3 regions of the Pandoraea sp. LA3 genome follow, and region 2 is predicted to be linked to each of the others. Evidence: predicted binding sites of a transcription regulator. Region 2 holds the regulator's gene; each other region holds the start of a gene.
What was found. Region 2 encodes FNR, which switches genes on or off when oxygen is low (the NO sensors DNR and NnrR bind a similar motif). Its sites were predicted from a motif close to TTGATNNNNATCAA; they were not measured.
Positions count from the first base shown of each region.

Region 1: yiaY (L-threonine dehydrogenase) is a predicted target of FNR. The motif match lies at 3,287-3,300, and genes of this name have one in related genera.
Region 3: C5N93_RS14345 (OmpW family outer membrane protein) is a predicted target of FNR. The motif match lies at 3,594-3,607, and genes of this name have one in related genera.

Region 1 covers NZ_PTPY01000012.1:27,819-33,663, reverse strand. The annotation lists gene C5N93_RS00545 (aspartate/glutamate racemase family protein) at 1-439, shown strand, start outside; gene C5N93_RS00540 (MFS transporter) at 575-1,933, shown strand; gene yiaY (L-threonine dehydrogenase) at 2,003-3,151, opposite strand; gene C5N93_RS00530 (aldehyde dehydrogenase family protein) at 3,340-4,860, opposite strand; gene C5N93_RS00525 (sigma-54-dependent Fis family transcriptional regulator) at 5,196-5,845, shown strand, end outside.
Region 2 covers NZ_PTPY01000023.1:25,065-30,909, reverse strand. The annotation lists gene C5N93_RS05265 (pseudouridine synthase) at 1-277, opposite strand, end outside; gene scpB (SMC-Scp complex subunit ScpB) at 458-1,741, opposite strand; gene fnr (fumarate/nitrate reduction transcriptional regulator Fnr) at 2,082-2,828, shown strand; gene C5N93_RS05250 (nuclear transport factor 2 family protein) at 3,271-3,693, shown strand; gene C5N93_RS05245 (LysR family transcriptional regulator) at 3,718-4,653, opposite strand; gene C5N93_RS05240 (zinc-binding alcohol dehydrogenase family protein) at 4,796-5,812, shown strand.
Region 3 covers NZ_PTPY01000034.1:29,318-35,162, reverse strand. The annotation lists gene C5N93_RS14355 (TonB-dependent receptor) at 1-1,904, opposite strand, end outside; gene C5N93_RS14350 (DUF2946 family protein) at 2,098-2,604, opposite strand; gene C5N93_RS14345 (OmpW family outer membrane protein) at 2,846-3,532, opposite strand; gene C5N93_RS14340 (transglycosylase domain-containing protein) at 3,901-5,845, shown strand, end outside.

The DNA.
Region 1 (5,845 bases), on a different contig from region 2:
GGCCTTCGGCGATCCCGGCATCGAGGCGCTGCGGGCACAACTGGAAGTTCCGGTCGTAGGCATCGGCGCGGCGTCTGTGCGTGAGGCTGCGACCGGCGGACGACGCTTCGGCATTGCCACGACGACACCGCACCTGGCCGAGTCGATTGCATCGAACGTCAGGAAACTTGGACTGGGTGCGAACTTCACCGGCTCGCGATTCACGACGGGCGATCCCCTCGTATTGGGCGATCAGCCGTCGCAGTTGGAGCGCGGTCTCGCCGGCGCTGTCGAGGCCTGCCTGCATGAAGACGGCGCGCAGGCCGTGGTGATCGGCGGCGGACCGCTGGGCGAGGCGGCGCAGGCGTTGGGTGAGCGCTTCTCGACACCGGTGATCGGGCCCGTCCCCGCCGCCTGTCGTGCGTTGCTTCAGGCAATGCATCTGGGCGAAGCGGCCTGACGCCGCAACGCAGCGTTCTATCGTCATGAGACCTCGATCGAACCGTTAGCCGATCACATCACGACATCGACGTATCACACCGCGCGCGGCCGAAAGAATGCGCGTCGGACCATGCTGCTCCGGGGAGGAGTCGAAATGAACCCACCGTTACCTTCGCGCGCTGGCGACGCAAGCCACACGTTTGCGAATTCATCGCAGGACATGCTCGATCCGATCTACAAGAAGATCATGTGGCGGATCATCCCGTTCATCTTCGTGCTGTGGATGCTGGCGTGGATCGATCGCGTCAACGTGGGCTTCGCGAAGTTGCAGATGCAGCAGGATCTCGGCTTTAGCGAGACGGTGTACGGCATTGGCGCGGGCATCTTCTTTCTCGGCTACTTCTTTCTGGAGATTCCGAGCAACTGGCTGCTGTTGCGCATTGGTGCGCGGCGTACGCTCGCACGCATTACGCTGGGCTGGGGCACGATTTGCGTGCTCATGATGTTCACGCACTCGCCGGCCTACTTCTATGTGATGCGGTTCCTGCTGGGCGCGTTCGAAGCGGGCTTTCAGCCGGGCGTACTCCTTTATCTGACGTTCTGGTTTCCGGCGCACCGTCGCGCGAAAGCGTTTGCGTGGTTCATCTCGGCGTCGGCGGTCTCGTCGGTCGTGGGCGCACCGCTGGCCGGCGCGATTCTGAACGGCATGCATGGCGTGAACGGTTGGGCAGGGTGGCAATGGCTGTTCCTGCTCGAAGGGGTGCCGACGGTACTCGCCGGGATTCTGGCGGTGTGGTTCCTCGTCGACAAGCCCGAACAGGCAAGCTGGCTGTCCGAACAGGAAAAGCGTCTGCTTCAGGCCGATCTGGAAAAGGACCGCAAGAGCGCGGGAAAACGTGAGCACAGCTTCATGCTGGCCGTGCGCAGCCCGAAGCTGTGGCTGCTCACGGGCATCTACTTCGGGATCGTGGCGGCTAATGCGACGCTGTCGTTCTTCGCGCCGACCATCGTGCGTGCGCTGGGACCGACGAATCCGTTGCACATCGGGTTGCTCGTGGGGGTGATGTACGTGTTCGGCGCGATCTTCCAGATCGCCATCGGCTACAGCGCAGACAAGCGACGCGAAGCGCGCATGCATTGTGCGATCCCGGTGTTCGTGGGGGCGTGCGGACTGGCGGGTGTCGGGTGGTTCGCCGGGAGCAACGGTGTGGCGGCCTTCCTGTGCCTCGTGGTTGCGGTGTCGGGCACGATGGGGGCGATCCCGGTGTTCTGGCAGTTGCCGAACGCTTATCTCGCGGGCGGTGCCGCGGCGATGGGCGTGGCGTTCATCAACTCGGTAGCGAATCTGGCCGGGTTCGGTTCGCCGTATCTGCTGGGCATCGTCAAGGACACGACGGGAAGCTTCAACGGCGGCCTCTGGATCGTGGCGGCGCTCGAAGCGTTCGTCGCCGTGTTGATCTGGTGGCGGATGCGTCGGCGCGAGCCGGTTCCGGGCGCTCAGGCGATGGCCTGAAAGGTAACAAAAAAGGGCTACGTGACGTCACGTAGCCCATGTTCGTTTCAACTGCTCAGTCGCTGCCCATCAAAACGCCTGCAAGAAAATGGCTTCGATTTCCGCCTGCTCGGCACGACGCGGGTTCGTGAAGCCACAGGCGTCCTGCATGGCGTTGGCCGCCAGCGTGGGCACGTCGGCCTCCTTCGCGCCCAGTTCTGCGAGACCCGACGGAATGCCGATGTCCTTCGACAGACGGCGGATCGCGGCAATCGCGACCTTCGCGCCCTCTTCGTCGCTCAAGCCATCGACCTTCTCGCCCATCGCCTGCGCGATGTCCTTCAGACGCCCGGCGCTGGTGCTCGCGTTGAACGCTTCCACGTGCGGCAGCAATACGGCATTACACACGCCGTGCGGCAAATCGTAGAACCCGCCCAACTGGTGCGCCATCGCGTGCACATAGCCCAACGACGCATTGTTGAACGCCATGCCCGCCAGGAACTGCGCGTATGCCATGTTCTCGCGTGCGGTCATGTCATCGCCGTGCGACACCGCGCGCCGCAGGTTCTGCGAGATCAGCGTAACGGCCTTGAGCGCGCACGCATCGGTAATCGGGGTGGCTGCTGTCGATACGTAGGCTTCGGTCGCGTGGGTCAGGGCGTCCATGCCGGTCGCCGCCGTGAGGCCCTTCGGCATCGCCGCCATCAGTGCCGGATCGTTGACCGACAGCAACGGCGTGACGTTACGGTCGACGATGGCCATCTTCACATGCCGCTTTTCGTCCGTGATGATGCAAAACCGTGTCATTTCGCTCGCCGTGCCCGCTGTCGTGTTGATGGCGACGAGCGGCAATTGCGGTTTCTTCGAGCGGTCGACACCCTCGTAATCCGAGATATGGCCGCCGTTGGCCGCGCACAACGCGATGCCCTTTGCGCAGTCGTGCGGCGAGCCGCCGCCGAGCGAGATCACGAAGTCGCACTGGTTCTGTTTGAGGATCGCCAGACCGGCTTCAACGTTGGCGACGGTCGGGTTCGGCTTCGCGCCGTCGAACAACACCGACTGAATGTCTTGCCGCGTCAGCAGCTTCGCAACCTTCTCGGCTACGCCCGCTTTGGCGAGGCCGGCGTCGGTCACGATCAGGGCGCGACGGAAATGGTATTGGCGCAGGGCGGCCATCGCTTCGCCGAGGCTGCCGACGCCCATCATGTTGACGGCGGGAATGAAGAATGTCGTGCTCATCGTCATGCTCCTTGTTTGTTCTGTGAGGGGCACACCGCGTGCGCGCTAAGGCGCACAGCAGGGAGGATGCGCGGTGCCCAGAATCATCTTTCGCAGGCATCAAAGACAGCATCGCACTCGTCATGCGATGCGTCTTTGATCTGCTGCAAGGTCAAGCGGAACTAGAGGCACTACTCGGGACGTTCGACTCAGAAGAAGCCGAGCGGATTGACGTCGTAACTCACGAGCAGATTCTTCGTCTGCTGATAGTGATCGAGCATCATCTTGTGCGTTTCACGGCCGATGCCCGACTTCTTGTAACCACCGAACGCCGCGTGCGCCGGATAAAGGTGATAGCAGTTGGTCCAGACGCGTCCGGCCTGAATGCTGCGGCCCATGCGATAAGCGCGATTGATGTCGCGTGTCCACACGCCTGCGCCGAGTCCGAACTCCGTATCGTTCGCGATGGCGAGCGCTTCGGCTTCGTCCTTGAATGTCGTTACACCGACGACCGGACCGAAGATTTCTTCCTGGAACACACGCATGCGGTTATCGCCCTTGAGCAGCGTCGGCTGGATGTAGAAGCCGGTGGCGAGCGGTCCGTCCAGCGTCTCGATCCCTCCGCCCGTGAGCACCTGTGCGCCTTCCTTGCGCGCGATGTCGAGGTACGTGAGGATCTTGTCGAATTGCTGCTGCGAGGCCTGTGCGCCGACGGCTGTGTCGGTGTCGAGCGGATCGCCGCGCTTGATGCGCTCGACACGCTTCATCACCACTTCCATGAACGGCTCGTAGATCGATTCCTGCACCAGCGCGCGCGACGGGCAGGTGCACACCTCACCCTGATTGAGGAAGCCCAGCACGAGACCTTCTGCGGCCTTTTCCACGAACTCGGGCTCGCCGCGCATGATGTCGTCGAAGAAGATGTTCGGCGACTTGCCGCCCAGCTCGACCGTACTCGGAATCAGGTTGGCGGCGGCACGCGTGAGGATGTGGTTCCCGACCGGTGTCGATCCGGTGAACGCGATCTTGGCGATGCGCTTGCTCGTCGCCAGCGCCTCGCCGGCCTCCTTGCCGAAACCCTGCACGATGTTGAGCACGCCGGGCGGCAGCAGGTCGCCGACCAGTTCGGCGAACAGCGTGATCGTGAGCGGCGTTTGCTCGGCGGGCTTGAGCACCACGCAGTTTCCGGCGGCGAGCGCCGGTGCGAGCTTCCACGCGGCCATCAGTAGCGGGAAATTCCACGGAATGATCTGACCGACGACACCCAGCGGCTCATGGAAGTGATACGCGGCCGTATGCTCGTCGATCTCGGCGGCGGTGCCTTCCTGTGCGCGGATGCACCCGGCGAAATAGCGGAAGTGGTCGACGGCGAGCGGCAGGTCGGCAGCGAGCGTTTCGCGCACCGGTTTGCCGTTATCCCACGTCTCCGCCACGGCGAAGCGCTCCAGTTGCGATTCGAGACGATCGGCAATCTGCAACAGAATGCGCGAGCGCGCCTGAACGGACGTCTTCCCCCATTTGGCGGCCGCGGCGTGTGCCGCATCGAGCGCCAGTTCGATATCGGCGCCATTGGAGCGCGGGAATTCGCCGATGACTGCGCCGGTCACGGGCGAGGTGTTGACGAAGTAACGACCCTCCACCGGGGGCACGAATTTGCCGCCGATGAAGTTCTCGTAACGCGGTTGCAGGGTCAGCAGGGCACCGGGTGTGCCGGGAGGCGTGTATCGCATGTTGTGTCTCCGGATATCGTTGTGTTGGCAGCCGGTCGTTCGCCGGCCACGCCAGAGGCACCAAGCAAGTCGCGGGCCACCCGGGCCGGATCTCGCGTTGACGCCGGTCCGCCCGCTTTTTCGGCGCGTGTTGCGGTGCAACGTGTGCCGAATCCGTGACACGTTTGTCCCGTCCCGTGACACCCTCTGTATCGCGGGCGTGACAGCCTGCCCGAGGCCCTCAATCGGCTGGCGCCTTCCGATTGACATCGCGCATTGCAAACGCCCCCGGCATGGGAGATGCTTCGGGAACGACGACAAGATCATCAGATCACCCGGCACGGGGGAGACGACCAATGCCACCAACTACCGAGTCCGCACACGCGCGTCGTGTGCTGAGTGTCGCGCAGGGCCAGCCGCCGGCGGGCGGCCCTGCGACCGATCCGAACATCGCCAGCTCGTGGCGACGCTGTCTCGACACGCACGCACTCGATCCGGGCGCGCGCATGGCGCCGCGCGTGCTCGAATCGTCGCAACTTCGTGAGCGGCGTAGCGCGATGGAGCGCCTGCGTCATGTCTCCATGCCCGTGCTGGAACGGTTGCAGCGTCAGTTGATGAATCCGCGTCAGGCGGTGCTGTTGACGGCGCCGGATGGCGTGATCGTGGATTCCCGCCTGCACGACGGCACGCGTGACGCCTTTCACCGCGCCGGTCTGTGGCCCGGGGCGGACTGGAGCGAGTCGTGCGAGGGCACGAACGGTATCGGGACGTGTGCCGTCGAGCGAGCGCCCGTCATCATCTGCCAGCAGGATCACTTCCGCGCGCTGCACACGCCGCTCACCTGCACGGCGAGTCCGGTATTCGCGCCGCAGGGCGATCTGCTAGCGGTGATCGATGTGTCGTCCACGACGGCAGACGTCACGCGGCAGAGTCAGTTCCATACGCTGGCCCTCGTCAATCTTTCGGCCAAGGTCGTGGAGAGCGAGTATTTCTTTCAGCACTATCG
Region 2 (5,845 bases):
GCGGCTTGCGCGAGTTCGTGCGAGCACGCCCTTGCGCCGCCGAAGGCGCACCATCGGCATCCGACGCCTGCGGCGCATCGAAGGACAACGCACCTTGCGCTGCGTCCGAACCGGCGACTTCGCCGTTATCGTCGCCTTCGCGCTTGGCCTGCTGGGCCGCACGACGGCGGGCGATCAAACTGCGCGGACCACGGCGCAAACCGCGGCGCGACGCCTTTTCATCGCCGCCCTCGCCTTCCGGCGAACGTGCATCGGCACCGGCATCGCGTGCGTGCAGGTCCTGGGATTCTTCGTTTTGTTTCAACACAACCTCATTGGAAAACGGGATCGTTGCGGGCAGGCGTAAATCGCTGCCCTGATCCGTGTTCGCACCATGAATGCGCGGCAAATGCGTGCCGCGGCTTCGTTCTTATCGCAAACGGCCCTTCGGGTGAGTACGGCGCCAGGCGCCGCCGCCTCAGGTACCGGTGACGAGATTCTTGTCGTCCCCGTCGTTCTCGTCGTCATCCAGCGCACCGGGCGTGGGCTGCCCGGCAGCGGCTTCGTTCGCTGCCGAGTCGACAGCGTGCGGGGAAACCTCTTGCGCCAACGACGCTGCGGGATCTGCCGCATGCGTCGCGCCTTCTTCCGTACCGGCGTCCTGCATATCTTGCGGCGAATCCTCGCCGACAGGAACCACAGCCTCCGATACTTCGGAAAATTCCTTGTATTGCGCGACGTCGTCATCCGACCGCTCGCCATCGAGCCCGGCCGATGCCTCGTCACGCCAATCGTCATCGCTCACATCGGCCACGCCGGACACATCGCCTTGCGGCTCGCCGTCCTGCTCACTGACGTGCGCCGATTCGTCGAGTTCCTCGGCATCCGGGGAAATTTCGGCAGACGGGCCAATTTCGGCATCGTCCGACGTATCGACGACAACGTCCGTCGCGACCGCATGCCCGGCATCCGGCGACGATTCAGGCTCGGCTTCGGCCAACACGGCGTCCAGCAAGGCCTCTTCCGTTACCGCCTCGCCAGCGTCGCCGCCAGGCGGTAACGGGCGCTGATCTTCCGGCAATCCTTGTGCGAGCGGCAGATCGTCGGCGCGTGTCTGCGCCAGCAGTGCGAGTGCTTCGGCGTCGGCGACCGGCGCATCATCAGACACCGCCTCGTCACCGTCATCCCCCTCGGCACGCTCGCCGAATTCGATGTTCTGCTGCGCGAGCAAATCGATCTGCGCCTGCGCCGCCGGATCTTCCAGCGGCGGCAGCGCATCGAGCGCGCGCAAGCCCAGATCGTCGAGGAAGTCCTTGGTCGTGGCGTACAGGCCGGGGCGTCCCGGCACGTCGCGGTGACCAATCACCTCGATCCAGCCACGATCCTCGAGCTGCTTGATGATCTGCGTATTGACCGTTACGCCGCGAATCTCTTCGATATCGCCACGCGTGACCGGCTGGCGATACGCAATGATCGCTAGCGTCTCCATCACGGCGCGCGAGTACTTCGGCGGCTTCTCCGGATTGAGGCGGTCAAGGTATTCACGCATGCGCGGACGGCTCTGGAAACGCCAGCCGGTGGCCAGTGCCACCAATTCCACACCTCGGCCATCCCATTGCACGCGGATTTCCTCGAGCAGCGCGCGCACCGTGTCACCGGACACGGCGTCATTGAAGAGCTTGCGCAGATCGCCGACCTTGAGCGGCTCCTGCGCGCAAATCAACGCGGTCTCGAGGACAAGTTTCGCCTCTTGGGTATTCATGTGCGACTAAGCAGACCGGGGGCTTGGCAACCCGGTATCAGGAATAAATGGATGCTTGGAAAACGAGAAACGGTCGTCGATCGAAAAAACAACCGCTTCGCATAAGCGCGCGCCCTTTTGTGTTCGGTCGTAGTGACGGCGGCGCGACCAGAATGCTTCGAAACGACCTGCCGGGAAAACGCCCAGGCCGATAGTGCGGCGAGACGGACGTCCGGTATGTGCGCAATTATTACTGAAACACTGACGCCCGTAAAGCATCGTCGAAACCTCGGCGTCCCGCCAGCCGAAATGGCGAGTCGACGCCTCATGGTAAACTCTCAAAATAACTTCAGGGGCCACCATGACCACCGAGATCGGTCGCATTCCCGGCAACCCCATTCCGGTTGCCCAGCCTCGTTGTTCCACCTGCTCACTGGGGCAGTTCTGCCTGCCCGTCGGCATCCCTGAGCCGGAGCTGGAACGACTTGACGCACTCGTAAGCGAGCGCCGCCGCCTCAAGAAGGGCGAAGTGCTCTATCACGCCAACGATGATCTGAACGCCGTCTACGGCATTCGTTTCGGGTCGCTCAAGAGCTGCGTCACGGCCCCCGACGGCCGCGAGCAGGTCGTCGGCTTCCACCTCCAGGGCGAGTTGATCGGTCTGGACGCCGTCGCAGACAACCATCATCCGACGACCGCCGTCGCACTGGAAGACAGCGAACTTTGCATCGCCCGCTTCAACGAGCTGGAGACGCTGTCGCGCCAGGTACCGTCGCTGCAACGCCAGTTGCATCGCCTGATGAGTCAGGAAATCCGTAACGAGCACCAGCAACTGCTTGCGCTCGGGACGATGCGTGCCGAGGAACGTCTGGCCGTATTCCTCCTGAATCTGTCGGAACGGCTGTCGGCGCGCGGTTATGCGGCGAACGAGTTCGTGCTGCGCATGAGCCGCGAAGAAATCGGAAGCTTCCTCGGTCTCAAGCTGGAGACGGTCAGCCGCCTGTTCTCGCGCTTCGCGCAGAACGGCATGATCGAAATCCGCCAGCGTCACGTCAAGATCATCGACGGCGTCGCCCTGCGCGAGCTCGCCGGCGTGCATCACTGCTGATCCGGCGTCCGGGGGCGCACGAGCGCCCCCGCTCCTGCGCCCCCTCACCGGCTCGCACTTCCCCTCACTTCCCCGCACGATTCACACGTTTCGCTCGTTTCGTTACCGTCCATCCGCTCGGACGCCACTTCTGCGTTACCGTTACCCATAAGCTACCGGCCCAGCCCGGTGGATGCCTTGCGCCAGATCAAAGGTCGCTCACCGCGCGTCCATCTGCCAGCCCCGGGCTTTCGGCACATGAGCCAATCCGGCGCCCGCAAGCACCGCCGGGCAAATCAGCCCCCTGCTGCCCGCCATGACGACCCGCGGCGACGCCAATCCGTCACGCGTTCGACAAGCCCGGGCAAACCCTCCATAATCGGCGCGTTCACCACGCGGCACATCCGCCGGGCGGTGTTTCGAGCGTTGGACCCCGACGGAGGCCGTCGTTATGCCCGCAACCATATTTCTTAGCCCGGAAGACGCCGAGCACGCGTTCTACGAAGCGTTGCGTGCCGGCGACACCGATACGCTGATGGATGTCTGGTCGGAAGACGAGGAAGTCGTCTGCATCCATCCCTCGGGCCCCCGCCAGGTCGGCCCCGCGGCCGTACGCGCGAGTTGGCGGCAAATTCTTACCAAAGGCGGCCTTCAGGTGACGGTCAGCCACCTTCAGGTCGCGCACAACCCGTTGTGCGCCGTCCATAACGTGCTTGAGCAGATCCAGGTCGAAACCCGTCCGGAAGCTCGGTATGCGTTCGTGCTGGCAACCAACGTCTACCTGAAGGAGGCAGACGGCTGGCGGCTCGTGTTGCACCACGCCAGCCCCGCCATCGGCCACGAGGATACGGGCACGCAATTGCCTCGTACCCATCGTCTACATTGAGGCGCACCCCGCCACGTCACCACGTCACCGTCTCAACGCGGTTCCGTGGTCGACGCCAGCCTCCACATCCCAATACGGCACGGGACCGAAACGTTCCTGTAGAAATTCGATGAGCGCATGGGTTTTCGGCGGCACGAAAGCCCGGCTCGGATAGACGGCCCAGATGGCGACCTCCTCCGCCAGCGGGTACGCGGGCAGCACCGGCACGAGTTCGCCGCGCTTCAAATACGCCCCGATATCCCACGTCGACTTGAGCGCAATGCCGATGCCGGCGAGTACCGCGTCGCGCAACACCTCGCCGTTATCGGAAGCCAGGCGCCCGCTCACGCGCACATTCAACGTGCCGCCCGGCGTCACGAAGCGCCAGTCACGCTGGTCCCCGAGAATCAGACAGTCGTGAGCGGCGAGATCCCCCGGATGCCGCGGCGTGCCGTGCGCCGCAAGATAGGCGGGAGACGCACACAACGTGCGCGTATTCGACGCGAGCTTTCGGGCGACCAGCGTCGAATCCCGCAGGGCGCCGACACGGATGGCGAGATCCACCCCCTCCTCCAGCAGGTCGACGACACGGTCCGTGAGCCGAAAATCCAGTGAAATCCCGGGATAGCGCTCGAGAAACGCCGGCAACGCGGGCGAGACGTGCTGCCGCCCGAACGAAGACGAGCACGACACCCGCAAACGCCCTTGTGGCGCAGCCAGCCCTTGCCCGACGCTCGCCAGCGCCTGCGCTTCGGCTGCGAGCAACGCCTGCGCCTGCAGCAGGAACACCTCGCCCTCCTGTGTGAGCGCGACGCGCCGCGTCGTCCGGTGCAGCAAGCGGGCGCCCAGCGCGGTCTCCAGTTGCACCAGACGCGTGCTGGCCGCCGCCGGGGACAACCCCCGCTCGCGCCCCGCCGCCGACACGTTTCCCAGCGCGGCAACCCGAACGAACAACGCTACGGTATCGAGGTCCAATGACATTTATCGGAATTTCCAAAAAATCTTTTCCGCATTATCCGAATTATCAAAGCAATCGACTAGCCGTAATCTCTCGTTATCGGATCCGGCACGTCGCCAGTTCGCCACAAGGCGGGCGACGGGCCACCACTTCAGGAGAAAGCAGATGAAAGCCATTGGATTGACACGTTACCTGCCGATCGACGACCCGAAGTCGCTCGAAGACATCGAACTCCCCACCCCGACGCCCGCCGGCCGAGACGTGCTGGTCAAGGTCGAAGCCATTTCCGTCAATCCGGTCGACACCAAGGTGCGCGCCCCGAAGGACAAGACCGAATCCGCACCGCGCGTGCTGGGCTGGGACGCCGCCGGCACCGTCGCCGCCGTCGGGCCGGACGTGACCCTATTCAAGGTCGGCGACCCGGTCTACTACGCCGGCAGCATCACGCGCCCCGGCGCGAACAGCGAATTTCATCTGGTGGACGAACGGATCGTGGGCCACATGCCGACGTCGCTCGACTTCGCGAACGCGGCCGCGCTGCCGCTCACCACGATCACCGCGTGGGAAGCCCTGTTCGATCGTCTGGGCATCGCGCCGGACGGCAGCGACGAGGGCAAGTCGATCCTGATCGTGGGCGGCGCAGGCGGTGTGGGGTCCATCGCCATTCAGTTGGCCCGCCGACTGGCGAAACTGACGATCGTGGCGACGGCCTCGCGGCCGGAATCGGGCGACTGGTGTCGTCAGCTCGGCGCGCAGCACGTCATCGATCACTATCAGGACATGCCCACGCAGTTGAAGGCCGTCGGCCTGCCCCAGGTGGACTTCGTGCTGTGCCTGAACGATACGGACACGCATTTCCCCGCGATGGCCGAGGCCGTCGCCCCGCAAGGCAAGATCTGCTCGATCGTGGAGAACGCGGGGCCGCTCGAAATCGGTTTGCTCAAGAGCAAGAGCGCCACGTTCGTCTGGGAGTTCATGTTCACGCGTGCCATGTACGAGACGCCCGACATGATCGCGCAGCACAAGCTGTTGACCGAAGTCGCACGACTGGTCGATGCCGGCACGCTGCGCACCACGGTCGGCGAGGTGCTGGGCCCGATCAATGCCACCAACCTGCGACGCGCCCACGCGCAACTCGAAGGCGGCCGCACCATCGGCAAGCTCGTGCTCGCCGGGTTCTGACCAGTTTCGGACCGGGTTATAAGTCACGCCGCC
Region 3 (5,845 bases), on a different contig from region 2:
AAATCGCTGTAGTTCCAGATTTGCGACAGCGTGATGCGATCGCCGGTGGCCACGACGTTCTTTAACAAATCGACAGATGCACCGACTTCAAGGCCTTGCAATACCGTCTTGTTCGCGTTGAACGTGGACGCCGGAACGTCAGGGTTCGTCGTGTACTGAAGCAGTTGATCGCGCACGAGCGAGCGGTAGGCGGTGACGTCCCACGCTACGCGATCGAGCTTGCCTCGGGTGCCGGCTTCGATCGTCCACGCATGCTGCGAAGCCAGCGGCACGAAGCGCGATGTCGCCCCGAAGGTTTGCGAGAGGTCGGTGAAGTCCGGCACGTCGGCGCTGCGCGTCACGTCGATGAAAGCCTGGATGTCTTTGCGCGGCTCCCAGATCAGGCCGATCTTCGGGTTGACGCCGGAGTAGGCGGCGCTTGTCGACCGGTAATTCGCATCCCCCGGCAGACCCCCGTAGTCGATGTACTGACGAACGTCGCGATAGGCCTTGGCGCCGACCATCAGGCCCAGCGTGGGCAGGAAGAACAGACGGTTCTCGAAATACGCTTCGTAGTTGTAGGCACTCTGACGGGAGTCGAGCGTTTGCGCGCCGCGATTACCGTTCACGTTCACATACTGATCCGCCTTCGTGTTGCCACCGAAGAAGCGCGCGCCCACGATCAGGTCGTTGCGCATGCCCGCAAGCGTCAGGTTGGCGGTGTAGCGCGGTGCGACGCCGTAGGTCCAGCCGTCCTGATCGATGACCTGGAAGATCGGGTGGTACAGGCTCTTGTGAATGACCCACGAGGCGATGTCGAGTTGGCCGACGTCGAACCGGATGGTCGTCAGGTTGCCGAGCCGCTCGGTGCGGGTGTTACGCGCCTGATCCCCGGAGACGGCCGAAGCGGCGGCCTTCGTGGGATTGTTGAGCGCGTCGAACAGAGACAACGTGCCGGGCAGCTTCTGATCGACGATGTACGCGCCGAAGAAGAATCGCGTCTCCACGCGTGGCGAGAACTTATAGCCGATGTTGGCGTTGATCTGGGCGTAGTTGCCTTTGGCGTGGTCACGGTAACCGTCCGAGCGGTTGAGCGTGACGGTGGCCAGCGCGTCGAGCGGTCCGAAGATTCGCGACATCTGGCCACTGGCCCGCACGGTGCCGAAGCTGCCGCCTTCGAGACGGAACTGGTTGGGCGCCTCTGCGGTGTAGGCCGTGGGGGTCACAAAGTTGAGTGCGCCGCCGAGCGTCGTGGCGCCGTAGGTGAGGCCGTTGCCGCCCTTGTAGATCTCGGTCGAGCGCAGCCCCATCGGGTCGATCTGGTAGTAATCGCCGCTGCCGTCGGCCGAGTTCGTTGGAATGCCGTCTTGCAGGATTTCGAGGCCACGGACATGGTAGCCGCGTGCAATGCCCGAGCCGCGAATCGACACGCGCAACTCCTGGCCATACCGGTTCTGCACGAACACGCCGGGACTGTCCTTCAACACGTCGCGCAGGTTGAAAGCGTAAGTGTTCTGGTAGCTGTCGGCGTCGACGAAACCGACCGAACCCGCCGTCTGGAAAAGGTTGGCCCTCTGCTCCTCGACGCTCGGTGACGTGAGCGATTCCGCGGGCGCTACGACGTTTGTGGCGGGCAACGTCGCCACGGGGGCAGCGGCGCTTCCCGGAGCGGCCGGGACGGTCGTCTGCGCCAGTAGTAGCGGGGACGCTTCCGTCGGCGCAGCCGCTGCTGCGCCGGGTACGAACGCGGTCGTGTAACTGTCAGTGTGTTTGCCGGTGTGCGTCGAGGCGTGCGTCGCATCGACGGCGACGCTCAGACCGGTGGTTGCCGGATCGTTAGTGAGTGCGTGTGCGGTGCTGCCCAGCGAGGCCAGGGCGAGCGCGATGGCCGTTTGCAACGGCTTCTGCGTCGTGGAACGTGACATGAATGTCTCTCTCGCGACCGTACGACGGTCGCCTGATGAACGTGGGGTGACGAGCGCAACTGATGTGTCCCTGGCAGGCGCGGCATGCGGCACATCCACGCGGGATGCGCGCACGACAACGCGAGCTATCGGAACTCAGTGCGCACGACAGACGCCACCGGCATCGACAGGCAATGCGCGGAGGCAGTAACGATCAGGCGGAGAGAGACGGCGGGGCACGCGCTAAGGCGTCGGAGAAACGGGCGCGCGGATCGTGCGACACCGGTGCCCGGGGGGCGGCAGCGATGCCAGTCTGCGCGGCAGGCGGGGGGGTATGAAAATCGGTTGTGACGAGCGGTTGATGCGCCCAGAGCGCGCAATAGCCGCACTTTTCCCAGTGGTCTTCGGAGGCGAGGGAATGGTCTGCGCCACCGTGGCTGCTATGCAGGCCCGCCGGTTGGGCCTGTGCGGGCGGCGCCTGGGCGTCGTCGTGACCAGTGTGCCCGTCGTGCGTCGGCTGACGTTGGGCGTCAGCACGCGGCGTGGTCTTCGTCCCGAGCGCCGTTTGTGCCGTTTGCGTGCCCTGCACCGTGCAATAGACCGCAAACGGGTCCTGCTGCATGGCGGCACGCCATTGCGCAATCGCAGGCATGAGCGCGGCCAGCAGGATCGCCAGCAGGGCGATCCCGATTGCGACGCGATGCTGACGGAGCTTGCGCATGCCTTGGCCGGGTTCAGGGAAATTGGCGAAACCGAAGGCGTCGCGCGATGACGCGATAACGTGATGACGCTATCGGATAAGCGCGGCGCTCAGGGAACCAGGCATTGTAGGTGCTGTCGTCTTGCGGCGTAAATGCTTTGCGTTCGCATGTAGGGAGGACGCGACAATTTGACGCATCGACGCCCGGAACCAAAAAAGAGGGCGCCACGGCCCCCCAGCGCGTGGCGCCCTACACCGGCTATCAGAACTTCATCCCGACACCGACGCCGACGATGAGCGGATCGATGTGAAGGGTGCCGAGATCAGTGCCTGCGAGCGAGGTATCCGTCTTCATCCAGATTTTCTTGATGTCGATGTTGAAGAACAGGTTTTTCGTCATCTGAATATCGACCCCGGCTTGCAGGGCCGGACCTACGCTGTGGTTCTTGATGTCGATGGGCGTGCCGCCCGCGTTCAGATTGCTATTCCAGAAGCGCGTGTAGTTGATCCCCGCGCCGACATACGGACGGACCTTGCCTGCGTGATTGAAGTGGTACTGCAACAGCAGCGTCGGCGGCAGGACGTTGACACCGCCCAGATGCCCGAGGTTCGACGTGAGCTGGTGACGCGACATGCCCAGAATGAGTTCGACGCCGACGTTGTCGAGAATCATGTACGTGAAGTCGAGCTCCGGCACGATGGCATTGTTCACCGTGACGCCGAGCGTCGGCAGCACGCTGCCGCTTGCGTGGGAGTCGGGCATGATGCCGATCGCGCGCACGCGGGCGAGGATGTCTCCGGCGTAAATGCCTTGTGAACTGTCCTTGATGAAGCCGAAGGTCTTCGGGGTGTCGGGCGTGGGGCTTTGCGCGGCGGCCGGTGCGCTGAACAGGCCGGCCCCGGCAACCAGTGCGGCTGCGATGGCCGCGGCGCCGAGTGAGTGCTTCATGATGTTTTCCAAAGTCGTGAGTGAGCACGAGCGATGGTAGAAGCCTGCGGCGTTGCCGAATTTGATGCGCGTCAAGCAAGGGGAAACGCGAGCGCCGTGTGCGACAAACTGTCGCGAACGCGGTGAGGTGCGGCGTTGTGACACGTGATTCCGACCCACGACAATGTCATGGCGATGGTCGACGTGTGTCGGCGAGAGACATCGGTCCCGGCCGATGCCGACACGGCCCTCATCGCTCGTCCGCCGGGCAGGCCTGCCGGTTTTGGTAGGATGCGGACTTTGCCACGCTGTCCCTCATCGTGAAGCGCCCGATTTCGTCGCTGTTTTCATCGTTGTTGCAGACCGTCGCCCAGGCGGGCCGGTATGGTCTGCGACTGTTGCAGCCGCTGCATCCTTACGCCGCACGCGGCTGGTATCACCTGCGTCACCCCACGCGCCGCGGGGTGCTGATCGCCATTGCCGCGTTGCCGTGTCTGCTCGTCGCCTACACGCTGATCCTGATTCCGTTCACGCCGAGCATTCGCGATATCCGGCGCGCGAAGATCGACCAGCCCGCGCAAGTGTTGTCTGCCGACGGCAAAGTACTCGCCGAATTCCGGCCGTCGAATCGCGAATGGGTGTCGCTCAAGGATGTGTCGCCCAATGTCGTGAAGGCGCTGGTGTCGACCGAAGACCATCGCTTCTACGAGCACCACGGCATCGACCTCAAGCGCACGGCAGGGGCGGCGCTTCGTACGTTCTCCGGCGATCGTCAGGGCGGCTCGACGATCACGCAGCAGCTCGCGCGTAATCTGTACCCCGACGATATCGGTCGTGCCCCGACGCTGACACGCAAGATCAAGGAAGCCATCACGGCCCTCAAGATCGAAGCGCTGTACACCAAGCCCGAGATTCTCGAGACGTACCTGAACACGGTGCCGTTCCTGTACAACGCGTACGGCATCGAAATGGCTGCCCGCACCTACTTCGACAAGTCGGCCGATCAGTTGGATGTCGTCGAAGCCGCCACGCTCGTCGGCATGCTCAAGGGCAACAGCTACTACAACCCGGTGATCAATCCCGAGCGGGCGCTGCAACGCCGTAACACCGTGCTCGCGCAGATGGTCAAGTTCGGCGATCTCGATGCGTCGAAACTCGCCGCGCTGCAAAAGCGTCCGCTGCGCATCGACTTCGAGCGTCAGACGGAAGAACCCGGCCCCGCGCCGCACTTCGCGCAGCAACTGCGCAAATGGCTGATCGGCTGGGCGGATCGCAACGACTACAACATCTACTCCGACGGTCTGGTGGTGCACACCACCATCGATTCGCGTTTGCAGACGATGGCGACGCAGGCGCTCACGCGTCAGGCGAATCAGTTGCAGACGATTGCCGATGCGAACTGGTCGGCGCGCGGCGGCTGGCGTGACAGCACGGCACTCGTGCAGACGTTTGTGAGGGAGTCGGCGGAGTATCGCAACGCGGTTGCGGCGGGTGAAGCGCCTGAAGCGGTCATGAAGCGCCTGTTCGCCGACAAGACGTTCATGCAGAACCTGCGCGCGACGAAGACACGTTTGCAGGCGGGGTTCCTCGCTGTCGATCCGCGTACGGGGGAGATTCGTGCGTGGGTGGGTAGCCGCGACTTTACGACGGACCCGTTCGATCACGTTCAGCAGGCACGTCGCCAGCCGGGATCGACATTCAAGCCGTTCGTCTACGGCGCGGCGTTTATCAAGGGCCGCTCGCCGGATGACACGATCGTCGATCAGCCGGTCGAAATCCCGCTTGCCGGGGGCGAGATCTGGCGTCCCAGCGACGACACGGCCCCGACCAACAGGCCGATGAAACTGAGCGACGCGCTGGCGCAGTCGCGCAACACTGTCACGGCACAGTTGATGCAGGATGTCGGACCGTCACGTGTCGTCGGGCTGGCGCGTGCGATGGGCGTGCGCGAGAGCAAGCTCGACCCGGTGCCCTCGCTGGCGCTCGGCACGAGCCCGGTCTCGCTCAAGGAGATGGTGGCGGCTTACGGCACCATCGCGGACGGCGGCGAGTATCGCGAGCCGACGATGGTGACGGAAATCACGAACAGCGAGGGCGAGGTGCTGGCGACGTTCTCGCCGGCGCGTCCCGAACGCGCGCTTTCGAGGGACGACGATTACACGTTGCTCGATACGATGCGCGGCGTCATCAATCGCGGCACGGGCAACGCCATTCGCACGCGATTCGGCATTCGTGCCGACGTCGCGGGCAAGACCGGGACGACGCAGAACAACACCGATGGCTGGTTCATCCTCATGCAGCCGCAACTGGTGGCCGGTGCGTGGGTCGGGTTCA